2 regions of the Mesorhizobium sp. M0904 genome follow, and region 2 is predicted to be linked to the other one. Evidence: predicted binding sites of a transcription regulator. Region 2 holds the regulator's gene; the other holds the start of a gene.

Region 1 (7,295 bases), on a different contig from region 2:
AGACCTAAACGCCAAGCCCAGCTACCCCGGCCCGCGCCAGGAGCCGCTCGGCCAGTTTTAGATGCGGACGGTCGTACATCTTGCCGTCGATTCCGACGACGCCGGGGTTTCCCGCCGCCTTAAAGGCCTCGACGATCGCCAGGGCGCTTGTCACCGCTTGCGCCGAAGGCGTGAAGGCGGCGTTGATGACCGGCACCTGCGCCGGATGGATCGCCATCTTGCCGGTGAAACCGTCGCGCTCGGCCTCGGCGCATTCGGCCTCGAAGCCCGCCATGTCGCGAAAGTCCGGAAAGACGGTGTCGATTGCCGCGACTTCCGCGGCACTTGCGGCAAGCATGGTCATGGTGCGGGCGAGGCGGAACACATCCGTGTAGCGGCCATTCGCGTCGCGCGTCGCGTGCGCGCCGATCGCCGCCGACAAATCTTCCGCCCCCCAGGTGACGCCGACAAGCCGCGCGCTTGCACGGGCGTAGGTCGCTGCGGCCAAGACCCCTGCGGCCGTTTCTGTGATGATCGGTAGGATCTTTATAGCTCCATCGGGCAGGCCGCTTTCAGCTTCGTGCACCCTGAGCTTGGCCGAGAGATGCTGGACATCCAATCCGCTGTTCGACTTAGGCAGCATGATGCCGTCTGGTTTTGCCGGCACGAGCGCCGCCAGATCGTCGTCGGTCAGTCCGGTCGAAAGATCGTTGACGCGCACATAGATCACGGAGCTGGTTTGGTGCCTGTGCCCGGCGATGAAACGCGCCGCTGTGTCGCGCGCCAGCCCCTTGTTCTGCGGGGCAATCGAATCCTCGAGATCGACGATGACCACGTCGGCACCCACGCCAAAGCCCTTTTCCAGCTTCTTTTCCGAATCGCCGGGGACGAAGAGCAAAGAACGCATCGGCTACGCCTTTTTCATCATCATGGCTTGCCTCGTGCATTTGGCAACCAGCATGTCGTTCTGGTTATAGGCGCGATGCTCGAACTCGACGATACCGCGGTCCGGTTTGGACCTGGAGTCGCGCACCGAAACCACCGTGGTCTCGACGCGAATGGTGTCGCCGTGGAAGACGGGGTGCGGAAACACTGTCTCCTTCATGCCGAGATTGGCGATGGTGGTGCCGACGGTGATGTCGTTGACCGAGATGCCGATCATCAGGCCAAGCGTGAACAGCGAATTGACCAGCGGCTTGCCCCATTCGCTCTTGGCGGCGAAATCGAAATCGATGTGCAGCGGCTGCGGGTTCAGCGTCATCACCGAAAACAGCATATTGTCGCTTTCGGTCACGGTCTTGCGCAGCGTGTGCTTGAACACTTGGCCGACAGCGAACTCCTCAAGATAAAGCCCGGCCATGGTCGATCTCCTCTGCTGCCTAAGGGTTGATAGGCGTTGCATACCGGGCTCGCAAGCCAGTTAACGAACATGGTGAACCGTTCGTAAACCATTTGTGCCTACGGTCGCGACAGGGGCCAGAAGCGTTCTGGCAAAGGGCGTAAGCAGGCGACATGGTCGTTTCGCATTTCCTGAAATGGATCCACACGGCGAAGGTGTCGGAGCGCGTTGCAGCGGCAAGCGCACTTGCTCGCGCCTATGTCGATTCGGACCTGCCTTTCGAGGACCGCTGCGCTGCTGAGGCGGCGCTGACATTGCTGCTCGATGACGCATCCTCGAAGGTGCGACTGGCGATCGCCGACGCGCTTTCCATGAGCCATCATGCGCCGCCGCAGATCGTCAGCGCGCTGGCCTCGGACCAGCCGGAAGTCGCAGCCCTGGTGCTGGCGCGGTCGCCACTGCTTACTGATGCCGACCTGATCGATCGGGTTGCCGGCGGCCAGAAAGCGACGCAGAAGGTGATCGCCGACCGGCCGCGGGTGTCGATGTCGGTTGCGGCGGCGATCGCCGAGATCGGCGAGCCGGAGGCCTGCACCACGTTGCTCGCCAACAGCGGCGCCGACATCGCATCGATCAGCTTTCGGCGCATGGCCGAGCGGCACGGCCATCTGCCTCTGGTGCGCGAGGCGCTGATTGCCGACGCGCGCCTGCCCGCCGATTGTCGGCATTTGCTGCTGGTCAAAGTGGGCGAGACGCTCAAGGGCTCGCCGCTGGTGCTGGGGCTGATGGGCGCCGCAAGAGCCGAGCGCGTCACGCGCGATGCCTGCGTCAAGGCTTCCGTGACATTGATCGAAGGCACGCGTGCCGAGGAACATACAGCGCTTGTCGAACATCTGCGTCTGCGCGGTGACCTGACCGCAAGCTTCGTCATCCGCACCATCGCGCACGGCAAGGTCGACTTCTTTGGTTCGGCCCTGGTCGCGCTCAGCCAGCAATCCGAACAACGGGTGAGAGCACTGCTGGCCGGCGGCCATGACGTGGCGCTGCAGGCACTGTTCCGCAGTGCCGGGCTTGCCGCCGCCACCCACGCCATCATCCTGCGCGCGCTGAAGGTCTGGCGCGAGGTCGCCAATGGCAAACGCCTCGCCGGCGTGCAGGAAGTCAGCTGGCTGATGCTGAAGGAATTGGGCGGGCAGTCCGCCGCGGGCGATCTCGCCGGGCTGATCAAGTCGATCCATCTCGACGCGTTGCGCGAGAACGCGCGCGGGCACGCGCTGGCGATCGCGGCTGCCTAAAGCAATTCCAGGAAAACTGTGAAGCGGTTTTCCGTCCGGAATTGCTTTAGAACAAAGGAAAGAGCGGTTCGGCGTTTCCGTGAACGCTGAACCGTTCCAGGCCTCGTCCTTCGCGAAAATATCCGGGTAGCAACAACCGCCGTCTGTGGCTCACCTGGCAGAAGACGCTCAGATATCCAGCACTTCCGTCTCGGCGAATTCCGCGCGTTCCTGGATGAAGCGGAAACGGGCCTCGGGCTTGGTGCCCATCAGTGCGTCGACAGCATCCTTGGTCGCCGCCTCGGCGTCGATCACATCGACCCTGAGCAGCGTGCGCTTTCTCGGGTCCATGGTGGTTTCCTTGAGCTGGGCGGCCATCATTTCGCCCAGCCCCTTGAAGCGGCCGATCTCGACCTTGCCGCGCCCGGTGAATTCGGTGCGCAGGAGTTCGTCCTTATGCGCGTCGTTGCGGGCATAGCCGACCTTGCCGCCTTGGCGGATCGAATAAAGCGGCGGGACCGCCAGGTAGAGATGGCCGCCGCGGACCAGGTTTGGCATCTCCTGGTAGAAAAAGGTGATCAGCAGCGAGGCGATATGGGCGCCGTCGACATCGGCATCGGTCATGATGATGACCCGGTCGTAACGCAGGTCCTCGTCGCGGTATTTCGAGCGCGTGCCGCAGCCCAAGGCCTGGATCAGGTCGGATATCTGCTGGTTGCCGGCAAGCTTGTCGCTGCCGGCACTGGCGACGTTGAGGATCTTGCCGCGCAGCGGCAGCACCGCCTGGCTGGCGCGGTCGCGCGCCTGCTTTGCCGAACCGCCGGCCGAATCGCCCTCGACGATAAAGAGCTCGGCGCCGGCGGCGGCATTCTGTGTGCAGTCGGCGAGCTTGCCGGGCAGGCGCAGCTTGCGCACCGCACTCTTGCGCGACACTTCCTTTTCCTGGCGGCGGCGCACCCGTTCGTCGGCGCGCGCGATCACCCATTCGAGCAGTTTCGAGGCCTCCTGCGGATTGTCGGCCAGCCAGTGGTCGAACGGGTCGCGGATGGCGCTTTCGACGATGCGGATCGCCTCGATCGTCGCCAGCCTGTCCTTGGTCTGGCCGACGAATTCCGGTTCGCGGATGAACACCGACAGCATGCCCGCCGCCGAGATCATCACATCCTCGGAAGTGACGATCGAGGCGCGCTTGTTGCCGACCAGATCGGCGTAGGCGCGCAAGCCGCGCGTCAGCACGTTGCGGAACCCAGCCTCATGCGTGCCGCCCTCCGCGGTCGGGATGGTATTGCAATAGGAATTGATAAAACCGTCGCCGCCGAACCAGGTCACGGCCCATTCGAGCGAACCGTGACCGCCCTGCTTCTCGCTCTTGCCGGCGAACATTTCACGGGTGACCTGGAATTCGTCGCCGAGCGAGGCTTTCAGATAATCCTTGAGCCCGCCCGGAAAATGGAATTCGGCCTTGGCCGGCGTCGTGTCCTTTTCCCTGATCAGCGAGGGATCGCAGGTCCAGCGGATTTCGACACCGCCGAACAGATAAGCCTTTGACAGCGCCATGCGGTAGAGCCGCGCCGGCTCGAACGCCGCGCCCTTGCCGAAAATCTGCTCGTCTGGATGGAAGCGAATCTTCGTGCCGCGCCGGTTGTGCACGTCGCCGAGCTGCTCAAGGCCGGTCACCGGAACGCCTCGTGAGAAGCGCTGGCGATAGAGCTTGCGCCCAATCGCGACCTCGACCTCGAGATGGTCGGACAGCGCGTTGACGACGGAAACTCCGACACCGTGCAGGCCGCCGGACGTCTCGTAGACCTTGCTGTCGAACTTGCCGCCTGAATGCAGCGTCGTCATGATGAGTTCAAGCGCCGGCTTCTTGAATTTCGGGTGGGGATCGACCGGAATGCCGCGGCCGTTGTCGGTGACTGACAGATATCCGTCGGCGGAAAGCTCGACATCGATGAAGGTCGCATGGCCGGCGACCGCCTCGTCCATCGAGTTGTCGATGACCTCGGCGAACAGATGGTGCATCGCCTTGTCGTCGGTGCCGCCAATGTACATGCCCGGGCGGCGGCGCACCGGCTCCAGCCCCTCCAGCACCTCGATGTCGGCGGCACTGTAACTCTCGCTGGCGTCGCGGGGCGCCGGCCGCTTCGCCGCCTGCACCAGCGGATCGGCCGGGCGCGTGGCGGCGCGAGCCGGCTGCGGCTGCTTGTCCAATTTGGCGAAAAGATCGTTGTTGTCGTCCATGCCGGTCCTGGATTCCGATGCTGCGAATCACCACCCGATACTGCCACGCTTTTCGCGGGCAGGCGACGGAGGTTCCTGTTACGTTCGAGGATAGAGCCTCTTACTGCAAAACCATTCGACAGCCAAGCGGCGGAAATGGGGTCGAAGCTTGGAGCATCGACGCTTTGTAAACCTTGTCCGAAGGTTACGCCGGAAGACTGGCTGAAAAAACGGTATTTGCGGACTGTCGCTGACCTAGAATGCAGCGGAACGCTCACGAGGCTGTCGCTTACGCATGTTGGATTACAGTTCGCTCCTGCTCGCGGCGGCGCTGTCGGGCACGTGCCTTAGCATCACCATGTTTGCGATCTGGTTCACCGCGCCACAGGCACGCTTTGTGCTGACGGTGGCGTGCGGCATTCTCGTGCTCGTCGCACATGTGGTGCTGTTCTGGCATTACACCAGGGATCCAAGCGCCTGGCTCTGCCAGATCGTGCTTGCGCTTCTCAGCCTCGGTTTCCTGATTATCTGCCTGTCGGCCATGCAATATCTCGGCATAGGCGATTACAGGCGCGCCATCTTGCCGACCTTGGTTGCGACGGCTGTTTGCGCGGGCGCGACGTATCTCGGGTTTGATGGTGTCGGCTTCATCGTCACCTACGCGACGGTAACGGCGCTGCTCTCGCTCATCGGGGTGATGTTCTGGATTGAGGGTGGTCACGATCGACGGATATTGCTGGTCGTCTCGTTCCTGAGCGGCGTCTGTGCGCTGTCGTTCGGACTTTGCGGCGCGGTCCTGCTGGTCAAGGGGCAATGGGTGCTGGGTGTTGCGCCCGACAATTGGGCCGAGCGGGTGAATTCCGTCGTGGCTGTCGCCTGCATGACCGGGCTCGGCGCATTGACGCTCTCCCTGCACCATTTGCAGGCGCAGATCGAATTGAAGGCCGAGACGATGACCGATCCATTGACCGGGCTGATGAACCGGCGGGCGTTGACGGCACTCTACGGCGAGCGGGTCTTCGGTCCGTTCATGTCCGTCGCCATGTTCGACCTCGACCATTTCAAGAGAACGAACGACGTTTTCGGTCATCCGGTCGGCGACCAGGTTCTGCGCCGCTTTGCCGCCGTCATCAGGAAATACGCCAGGGCCGGCGTCGACGCGTTCCGGTTGGGCGGCGAGGAGTTCGTGCTCGTAATGTCGCGGATGACGGAGGAGAAGGCCTATGACATTGCGAGCAAGATCAGCGTCGCCTTCGGCACGGAAGTCGTGGCCACACAACTTGGTCCGTTGCGAAGCACAGTCAGCGGCGGCATCGGCTTTGGTGGAACAAACGGCACCGGTCTCGACGATGTGCTGGCCGAAGCCGACGCGGCACTCTATGCGGCAAAGCGCGCCGGGCGAAATCGCGTCGTCGTCCGGGACCGGGCGAGCAAGGCCGACGGGCCGGCCTTGCGTTCTGCCTGATTGGGGTTTCTATCTTCTTGTTAGACCCATGATCTTGTCGGAAACCGGATTCCACTTTTCGGAATCATGATCTATTCCGCCGCACCCAGATATTCCGACAGCGGCGGGCAGGAGCAGACCAGGTTGCGGTCGCCGGCGACATTGTCGATGCGTGACACCGGCGGCCAGTATTTTGCCGCCGTATCGGCATCGCCGGCGGGGTAGGCCGCCTCCAGACGCGAATAGGGATGTGTCCACTGGCCGGCCAATGCCTCGGCGGCCGTGTGCGGAGCGTTGACCAGAGGATTGTCGGCCAACGGCCATTCGCCCTTCGCCACCTTGGCCGCCTCGCCGGCTATGGCGATCATGGCCTCGCAGAAACGATCCAGCTCGCGCTTGGGCTCGGATTCGGTCGGCTCCACCATCAGCGTGCCAGCGACCGGGAACGACATGGTCGGCGCGTGGAAGCCATAGTCGATCAGCCGCTTGGCGATATCGTCGACGCTGATGCCGGCGCTGTCCTTGAGCACGCGGGTGTCGAGGATGCATTCATGCGCGACGCGTCCGTTGCGCCCCTTGTAAAGCAGGGGGAAATGCTCGCCAAGCCGCGTCGCCACATAGTTGGCGGAGATGATCGCCGTCTCGGTCGCCTGCTTCAGGCCGGAAGCGCCCATCATGCGAATATACATCCAGGTGATCGGCAGGATCGAGGCGCTGCCGAACGGTGCCGCCGCCACGGCATGGACCGAGCCTTCGGTGACGTGGCCGGGCAGATGCGGCTTCAGATGCGCCTTGACGCCGATCGGACCGACGCCGGGGCCGCCGCCGCCATGCGGGATGCAGAAGGTCTTGTGCAGGTTCATGTGGCAGACATCGGCGCCGATATCGCCGGGACGGGCGAGGCCGACCAGCGCGTTGAGGTTGGCGCCGTCGAAATAGACCTGGCCGCCATGGCTGTGGACGAGGGCGCAGAGGTCGCGCGCGCCTTCCTCGAAGACGCCATGCGTCGAGGGATAGGTGAACATCAGCGCCGCGAGAT
Region 2 (7,295 bases):
GTCGTGTCGTCGAGCAGCATGCCGCTTGCCGCGCGGCTTTCTTCCGCGATCGAAGACGCGCGCGAATCCATCGCCGACCATATCCGCAGCCGCATCGGCGGCGCCGAGGGCGAGATTGCTGCTGCGCTGATCGTCGGCGTGCGCGCAGGCATTCCCGAGGAGATCAACGAAGCGATGCGGCGTACAGGCATTTATCACATCATCTCTATCTCGGGGCTGCATATGGCGTTGGTCGCCGGCACCATCATGGCGCTGCTACGCGGCGCCTTTGCGCTGTTTCCCGATTTCTCATCGCGACGGCCGGTCAAGAAATATGCCGCGGCCGCCGCGCTTTTTTCGATTGCGGCCTACCTCGTCTTTTCCGGCATTGTGGTAGCGGCCGAACGCAGCTTCATCATGCTGGCGGTGATGCTTATCGCCGTGCTGTTCGACCGGGCCGCGCTCACCATGCGCAACCTGGCGATCTCGGCCATCGCGGTCATTCTGGTGTCGCCACACGAGGTGGTCGGTCCGAGCTTCCAGATGTCCTTCGCCGCGACGGCGGCCCTTGTCGGCGCCTATGCCGGCTGGTCCGACTACCGCGCCGGCAGGGCCACCACGCCGCCGCCGCGGCGGTCGCCGCTACGCCTCGCCACGCGAAAGGTCCTGCTGGGCATGGGCGGCCTGGCGATGACCTCGATCATTGCAGGGAGCGCCACGGCGCTTTTCGCCCTATGGCATTTCCAGCGCGTGGCGCCGCTCAGCCTGTTCGCCAATCTGGCCATCATGCCCATCGTCTCACTGGTCGTCATGCCCTTCGCCGTGCTCAGCGCGCTGGCGATGCCGTTCGGCGCGGATGGGCCTTTCCTATACGTGATGGGCAAAGGGCTGACGGCGATGATCGCCCTGTCCGGGTGGATCTCCGAGCGCTCGCCAATCGATGCGGTGGGGCTGATTTCGCTGAGATCCGTCCTTTTGGTGACGATCGCCCTCGTCGTTGCCAGCATGGCGACGACCTGGTTGCGGCTCGCGGCAATTCCTTTTGCGCTCGCCGGCTTGCTAACGACAACCCAGACGCGCGTACCCGACGTATTGATCTCGGAGGACGCACGGCTGGTCGCGCTGCCGATCGGCAGCGGTGAGCTCGCGGTCAACCGGGCACGCCCGAATGAGTTCACCATCGACAACTGGAAACGCGCGCTCACATCAGAGGCTATCGTCGCGCCGGAAACACCTGGAAAGAACGATCCGCAATTCGACATTGCCGATCCGGCCGACCTACCGCCGGGCATGCCGTTCATTTGCACGGACGGTCTCTGCCTCGCCAGGCATCCATCCGGCGCGATCATTGCGCAAGCCAAGGACCGCGATACCGCACGGCCAGCCTGCGCCTTCGCCAGCTTGATCGTCATCGACGACGCCACCGCCCATAATCCCTGCTACTACGACCGGCTGGTCCTCGTCGTCACCAAACGGCAACTGGCGCGCGCGGGAAGTGCGGCCGTCTATTTCGATCCACAAGCGGCAACACGCGCCGAAATCCGCTTCGCCGTCGAAAAATCATACCGGCCCTGGCACGTGCAGCGGAAATTTTCACGCGCGGCGCGCGGCCTGCCGCCATACCGGGCCGACAATCCAAAAGCCGGCACCAAGGGCGCAACTCAGTAGCGGCGGATCAGCCCAACGAGCTTGCCCTGCACCTTGACCCTGTCTGGTCCAAAGATGCGCGTCTCGTAGGCCGGATTGGCGGCCTCCAGGGCGATCGAGGCGCCCTTGCGGCGGAACCGCTTCAGCGTCGCTTCCTCCTCGTCGACCAGGGCCACCACGATCTCACCGGGGCTCGCCGTATCGGCGTTGCGGATGATCACCGTGTCGCCGTCGAAAATGCCAGCCTCGATCATCGAATCGCCTTTGACCTCGAGCGCATAATGCTCGCCGCCCATGATCATATCCGGCGGCACCGAAATCGAATGCGTCTGGTGCTGGATAGCATCGATCGGCACACCAGCGGCGATGCGGCCCATTACCGGGATCGAAACGGCGGCGACGACATCGTCGTCATTGCCGGCTGCAGGGACGCGCGACGATGTCGGCTTTCCCTGCCGAGGGGCACCTTGCCCAAGACTGCCCTGGATGACACTCGGCGAGAACTTGCGTGCCGCATTGAGGCCGGGGGCGATCGAGTCAGGCAGGCGTAGCACCTCCAGTGCACGGGCCCGGTTGGGCAAACGGCGAATGAAGCCGCGCTCCTCCAGCGCCGTAATCAGTCGGTGGATTCCGGATTTGGAAGCCAGGTCGAGCGCTTCCTTCATCTCGTCGAAGGAAGGTGGGATACCGCTTTCCTTCAACCTTTCGTGGATGAACATAAGCAGTTCGTGTTGTTTGCGTGTCAGCATAGCGACCCCCAACAGAATCAGAAAACAAACCCAGAACAGACACTATCTGTTCCAGTTGTGTTCCGCAACTGTTTAAAGTTTAATGAATGCGTTAAGGCTCGGGAAACAAACGACGTCCCCTACCGGCGTACCGTATTTTCGCCGCCGCGAGCCTCATCGCCTTGATTCTGCTTTCGTTTGCGCCGTTCTCGCCTCCTAGAAGGCGGCACTGGCATCGGCCGTCGGTCGGCAAAGGGCACGGAAGTGAACCCCTATCGACTGTGCGGTTTGGTCAATGCGCCGTGAACGAAACGAACTCAAAACGCCAACCTCGGGCTAACTCCAGGTTTCCACCGCCTGGTCAGGCTGCTTCTCGCCGGTGGAGCCTTGCTACGCGCAACCAGGTAATGGAAGAACAGAAGAACAGTTGATGCGTGTCCGGCGTTGCGTTGGATTTTTTGGGGGAGCAGGCAAATCATGACGGGAATTCCCGATCTCGTGGCCGTAAAGGCGATGGATGCCGCGGATCCGCTGGGCGCGATGCGCGACCGCTTTGTCTTGCCGCAAGGAGTGATCTATCTCGACGGCAATTCGCTAGGAGCTGCTTCACGGCCCGCTTTCGATGAATTGTACAAGGCCGCGACCGAAGAATGGTCGCATGATCTCATCCGCGCATGGAACACGGCCGGCTGGTTCAACATGCCGCTTGAACTTGGCGACCAGCTCGGGCGCCTGATCGGTGCCGCGGTCGGCCAGACGGTGGTCTGCGATACGACGTCGGTCAACATCTACAAGCTGCTGCACGCCGCCATGGCCATGCGACCGGAGCGGCAGGTCATCGTCGCCGAGGGCGATAGTTTTCCGACAGAACTCTACATGGCTGAGGGTGTGGTTTCGACGCGAAAAGATGCGCTGCTGCGCCTCTCGGCGGTCGACGCGCCGACCATCGAGGAGCTGATCGACGATCGCACCGCCGTGGTGCTGGTCAACCACGTCAACTACAAATCGGGCGAACTGCGCGACATGCCGGCGCTGACGCGCAGGGCCCAGGAAGCCGGGGCGATGATCGTCTGGGATCTCTGCCACACCGCCGGCGCGATGCCAGTCGAGCTCGACAAAGCCAACGCCGATTTTGCCGTTGGCTGCACCTACAAATATCTGAATGGCGGACCGGGCGCGCCTGCCTTCATCTATGCGGCTGAGCGGCATCTTGCCGACATCCAGCAGCCGCTCACCGGCTGGTGGGGCCATGCACGGCCCTTCGCCTTCGAGCCAGGCTATGCGGCCGGCACCGGCATCCGCCGGTTTCTGTGCGGCACCCAGCCGATCCTTTCGATGCGCACGCTGAAGGGCGCGCTCGACATCTGGGACGATGTCGACATGACTGCGGTGCGCAAGAAGAGCATCGCACTGGCCGATCTGTTCATCGAGCTTGTCGAGGCAAAGTGCGGCACTTACGACCTCACGCTCGAAAGCACGCGCGATGGAGAAAAACGCGGCAGCCAGATTTCATTCATGCATGAGCATGGCTATCAGATCATGCGCGCGCTGATCGAACGTGGCGTGATCGGCGATTTTCGCGCGCCATCGACCATGCGCTTCGGCTTCACCCCGCTCTATGTCGGCTATGCCGATGTTTGGCAGGCCGTCGAAGTGCTTGAGGAGATCCTGCGCACCGGTGCGTGGAAGGATGCGCGCTTCGCCATCAAGGCGGCTGTCACTTGAGATTGATGCGAGAGCTGGAATCGTGAGGCTGGCGACGACGCGCCGCGCGATGCTCGCGGCCAGGTTGCAAGGCCATATTGCCAGGGAGGGCGCAGGGTGTTCGAACGTCACATTGCCGATTGGGACAACGCCTATGCCAACGGCGCCAACATAGCCGGCAGCGATCGCTGGCCGGCGGCCTGGGTCGAGCCCGCGCAGGTTTTCCGCGACGCGCTTTCGACCGAGGGCAGGGCGCGGCTCGACCTGGCCTATGGCGACAACCCACGCAACCGGCTCGATCTTTTCCTGCCGGCCACCAAGCCGAAGGGGGTCGTGGTGTTCGTCCATGGCGGCTACTGGATGGCATTCGACAAGAGTTTCTGGTCACATCTTGCCGCGGGGGCTGTTGATCGCGGCTATGCAGTTGCCATGCCGTCCTACACGCTCTGTCCGCAGATACGCATTGGCAGCATCGTCAAAGAAGTCGGCGCGGCGATAGGCAAGGCGGCGGCGATGGTCGCAGGGCCGCTGATGCTGACCGGGCACTCGGCCGGCGGCCATCTTGTTAGCCGGATGGTTACCAGGACGACGCCGCTGGCGCCCGAAGTGGTCCGGCGCGTTCGTCACGTGGTGTCGATCTCGGGGGTGCATGATTTGCGCCCGATCATGCGCACCGGCATGAACGAGACGCTGGCGATCGATAAGGCCGAGGCGCAGGCCGAAAGTCCGGTGCTGCTGCGCCCGATGGACAAGGCCCGCCTGACCTGTTGGGCCGGCGGCGGCGAGCGAGCCGAATTCCTGCGCCAGAGCGCGTTGCTGGCCAACATCTGGATCGGCCTGGGTGCCGCGACCAGCTCCGTGGTCGAGCCTGACCGGCATCATTTCAACATCATCGACGGTTTGGCCGATCCAGACCATCCGCTGACCCGGACCTTGATCTCGGAGTGAGGCAGGTTCAGCGTAGCATCAGCACGTCGCAGGGGGAGCCCGCCGCCGCAGCAGGCGCGAACGGCGCGCGGACGATCAGCCCGTTGGCATCGGCCAGCATTTTCAGCATCGAGGAGTCCTGGATGCCGAACGGCGTCGCCACGAGCGCACCGGCATCGTCTGTGACAACAGCCCGCACATAATCTTGCCTGAGATCGTTGGCCGGCATGGCAGCACCGAGCCCTGCCCGACGGATATCCTGCTGAAAGGCGCGGCCGCCGAGCCGGGCCAGCAGCGGCTTCAGGAAGAGCTGAGCACACACCAGACTCGCCACGGGATTGCCGGGCAGGCCGATGCAGCGAATGTCGCCCAGCCGCCCGAACATCAGCGGCTTGCCCGGTCGCATGGCGATCTTCCAGAAATCGAGCGTCATGCCTTGCCCGGTCAGCACGTCATGGACGAAGTCGTGGTCGCCGACCGAGGCACCGCCCAGCGTGACGATGACGTTCGCGCCAGCCTTCACGGCCTTTTCAACCAATGCCGCGATCGCCTCCCTGCGGTCCGGCGCGATACCGAGGTCGAGCGCCAGCGCACCGACCGACTGTGCGGCGGCAGCGACACCATAGGCGTTGGAGGAGATGATCTGGTCAGGGCCAAGCTCGCTGCCCGGCGGCAGCAATTCGTCGCCGGTGGCGATGATGGCGACCAGCGGCCGTTTGACCACGCCGACCTCGGGGTGGTTGGCCGATGCCGCCAGCGACAAGGCGGCCGAATCGAGCAGGCGGCCTTTGGGCAGCAGGACATCGCCCTTGGCGAAATCGAGCCCAAGGCGGCGGATGTTGCGTCCCTGCACCGTCGGCTCTGTCACTTCGACCTTGCCGCCGCCGAGGTCGCGGACGTTCTCCTGGATAACGATAGTGTCGGTGCCTGCGGGAAGCGGCGCGCCGGTAAAGATGCGCACGGCCTGCCGCTGCTGCACCGTTCCGGCAAAGCCGCGTCCGGCCGGCGCCATGCCGATCACCGAAAGGCTTGCCGGTAGGGACGCGATGTCGGCCGCCCGCACGGCATAGCCGTCCATGGCGGAGGCGTTGAACGGCGGCTGGGTGCGGAGCGCCACAACCGGCTCCGCCAGCACGCGGTCGGCGGCATCCAGCAGCGCGACACGTTCGCCCGGCAGCGCAACTGCTCCGTCCAGCAGGCGCTCGAGCGCCTCGGCAACTGGGACCAGCGCCATTAGCGGCCTGCCTCGGTGGCCCCGGTGATCTTGTAGTCGCCGGATTTGCCGCCGGTCTTTTCAACCAGCCTGATGCCGGAGATGACCATTGCGCGGTCGACCGCCTTAGCCATGTCGTAGATGGTCAGGCAAGCGACCGAGACGGCGCTCAGGGCCTCCATCTCAACGCCGGTTTTGCCGGTGACGCGGGTCAATGCTGTGACCTTCAGGCCGGGCAAAGCTGCGTCCGGCTCGATGTCGACAGATATCCTGGTCAGCAGCAGCGGATGGCAGAGCGGGATCAGTTCATGCGTCTTCTTGGCCGCCATGATGCCGGCAATGCGCGCGGTGCCCAGCACGTCGCCCTTCTTGGCGTCGCCGGCGAGGATCATGTCCAGCGTCTCGGGCCGCATCGCGACAAAACCTTCCGCGACTGCCGTGCGCACCGTCTCAGCCTTGTCGCCGACATCGACCATGTTGGCTTCGCCCTGCGCGCCAAGATGGGTGAGGGCGGCCGCCATCTCAGATCGCCTCTGCCGGCGCCTTGCCCGTCAACAGCAGGCGCGTTGCCGCGGCCACGTCCTGTTGACGCATCAGGCTCTCGCCGACCAGGAAAGTAGCGATGCCGCTCCGCTCCAGCCGGCGGCAATCGTCATGCGAAAAGATCCCGCTCTCACTGACTAGAAGGCGGCCGCCCGGTACCATCGCTACCAGCCGTTCCGAGGTCTCGAGGCTGGTTTCGAAGGTCCGGAGATTGCGGTTGTTGATGCCGATCAGCCGCGACGACAGCCGCAGCGCACGTTCCATTTCCGCCTCGTCATGCACTTCGACCAGCGCGTCCATGCCGAGCCCGAAAGCTGTCGCTTCGAGTTCTCTTGCCAACGCGTCGTCGACGCTGGCCATAATGATCAGGATGGCATCGGCGCCCCATGCCCTGGCCTCGTAGACCTGATAGGGGTCGAACAGGAAATCCTTGCGTAAGGTAGGCAACTCGACGGCAGCGCGCGCAGCGGTGAGGAATTCGGGCGCGCCTTGGAAAGAGGGTGTGTCGGTCAGCACCGAAAGGCAGGCGGCACCGCCTTTCGCATAGGCCCTGG

What was found. Region 2 encodes LexA, which represses DNA repair genes until DNA is damaged. Its sites were predicted from a motif close to TGTTCNNNNTGTGTTCNG; they were not measured.
Region 1: the regulator LexA is predicted to act here: its motif matches at 4,904-4,921, upstream of parE (DNA topoisomerase IV subunit B).

The regions. Positions count from the first base shown of each region.
Region 1 covers NZ_JAMYOC010000010.1:8,429-15,723, reverse strand. The annotation lists gene NKH80_RS12320 (HpcH/HpaI aldolase/citrate lyase family protein) at 5-886, opposite strand; gene NKH80_RS12315 (MaoC family dehydratase) at 890-1,339, opposite strand; gene NKH80_RS12310 (DUF2336 domain-containing protein) at 1,492-2,613, shown strand; gene parE (DNA topoisomerase IV subunit B) at 2,782-4,833, opposite strand; gene NKH80_RS12300 (GGDEF domain-containing protein) at 5,108-6,277, shown strand; gene gcvP (aminomethyl-transferring glycine dehydrogenase) at 6,349-7,295, opposite strand, start outside.
Region 2 covers NZ_JAMYOC010000008.1:192,821-200,115, reverse strand. The annotation lists gene NKH80_RS11325 (ComEC/Rec2 family competence protein) at 1-1,647, shown strand, start outside; gene lexA (transcriptional repressor LexA) at 1,641-2,375, opposite strand; gene kynU (kynureninase) at 2,832-4,079, shown strand; gene NKH80_RS11310 (hormone-sensitive lipase) at 4,176-5,006, shown strand; gene NKH80_RS11305 (molybdopterin molybdotransferase MoeA) at 5,014-6,219, opposite strand; gene moaC (cyclic pyranopterin monophosphate synthase MoaC) at 6,219-6,719, opposite strand; gene trpC (indole-3-glycerol phosphate synthase TrpC) at 6,721-7,295, opposite strand, start outside.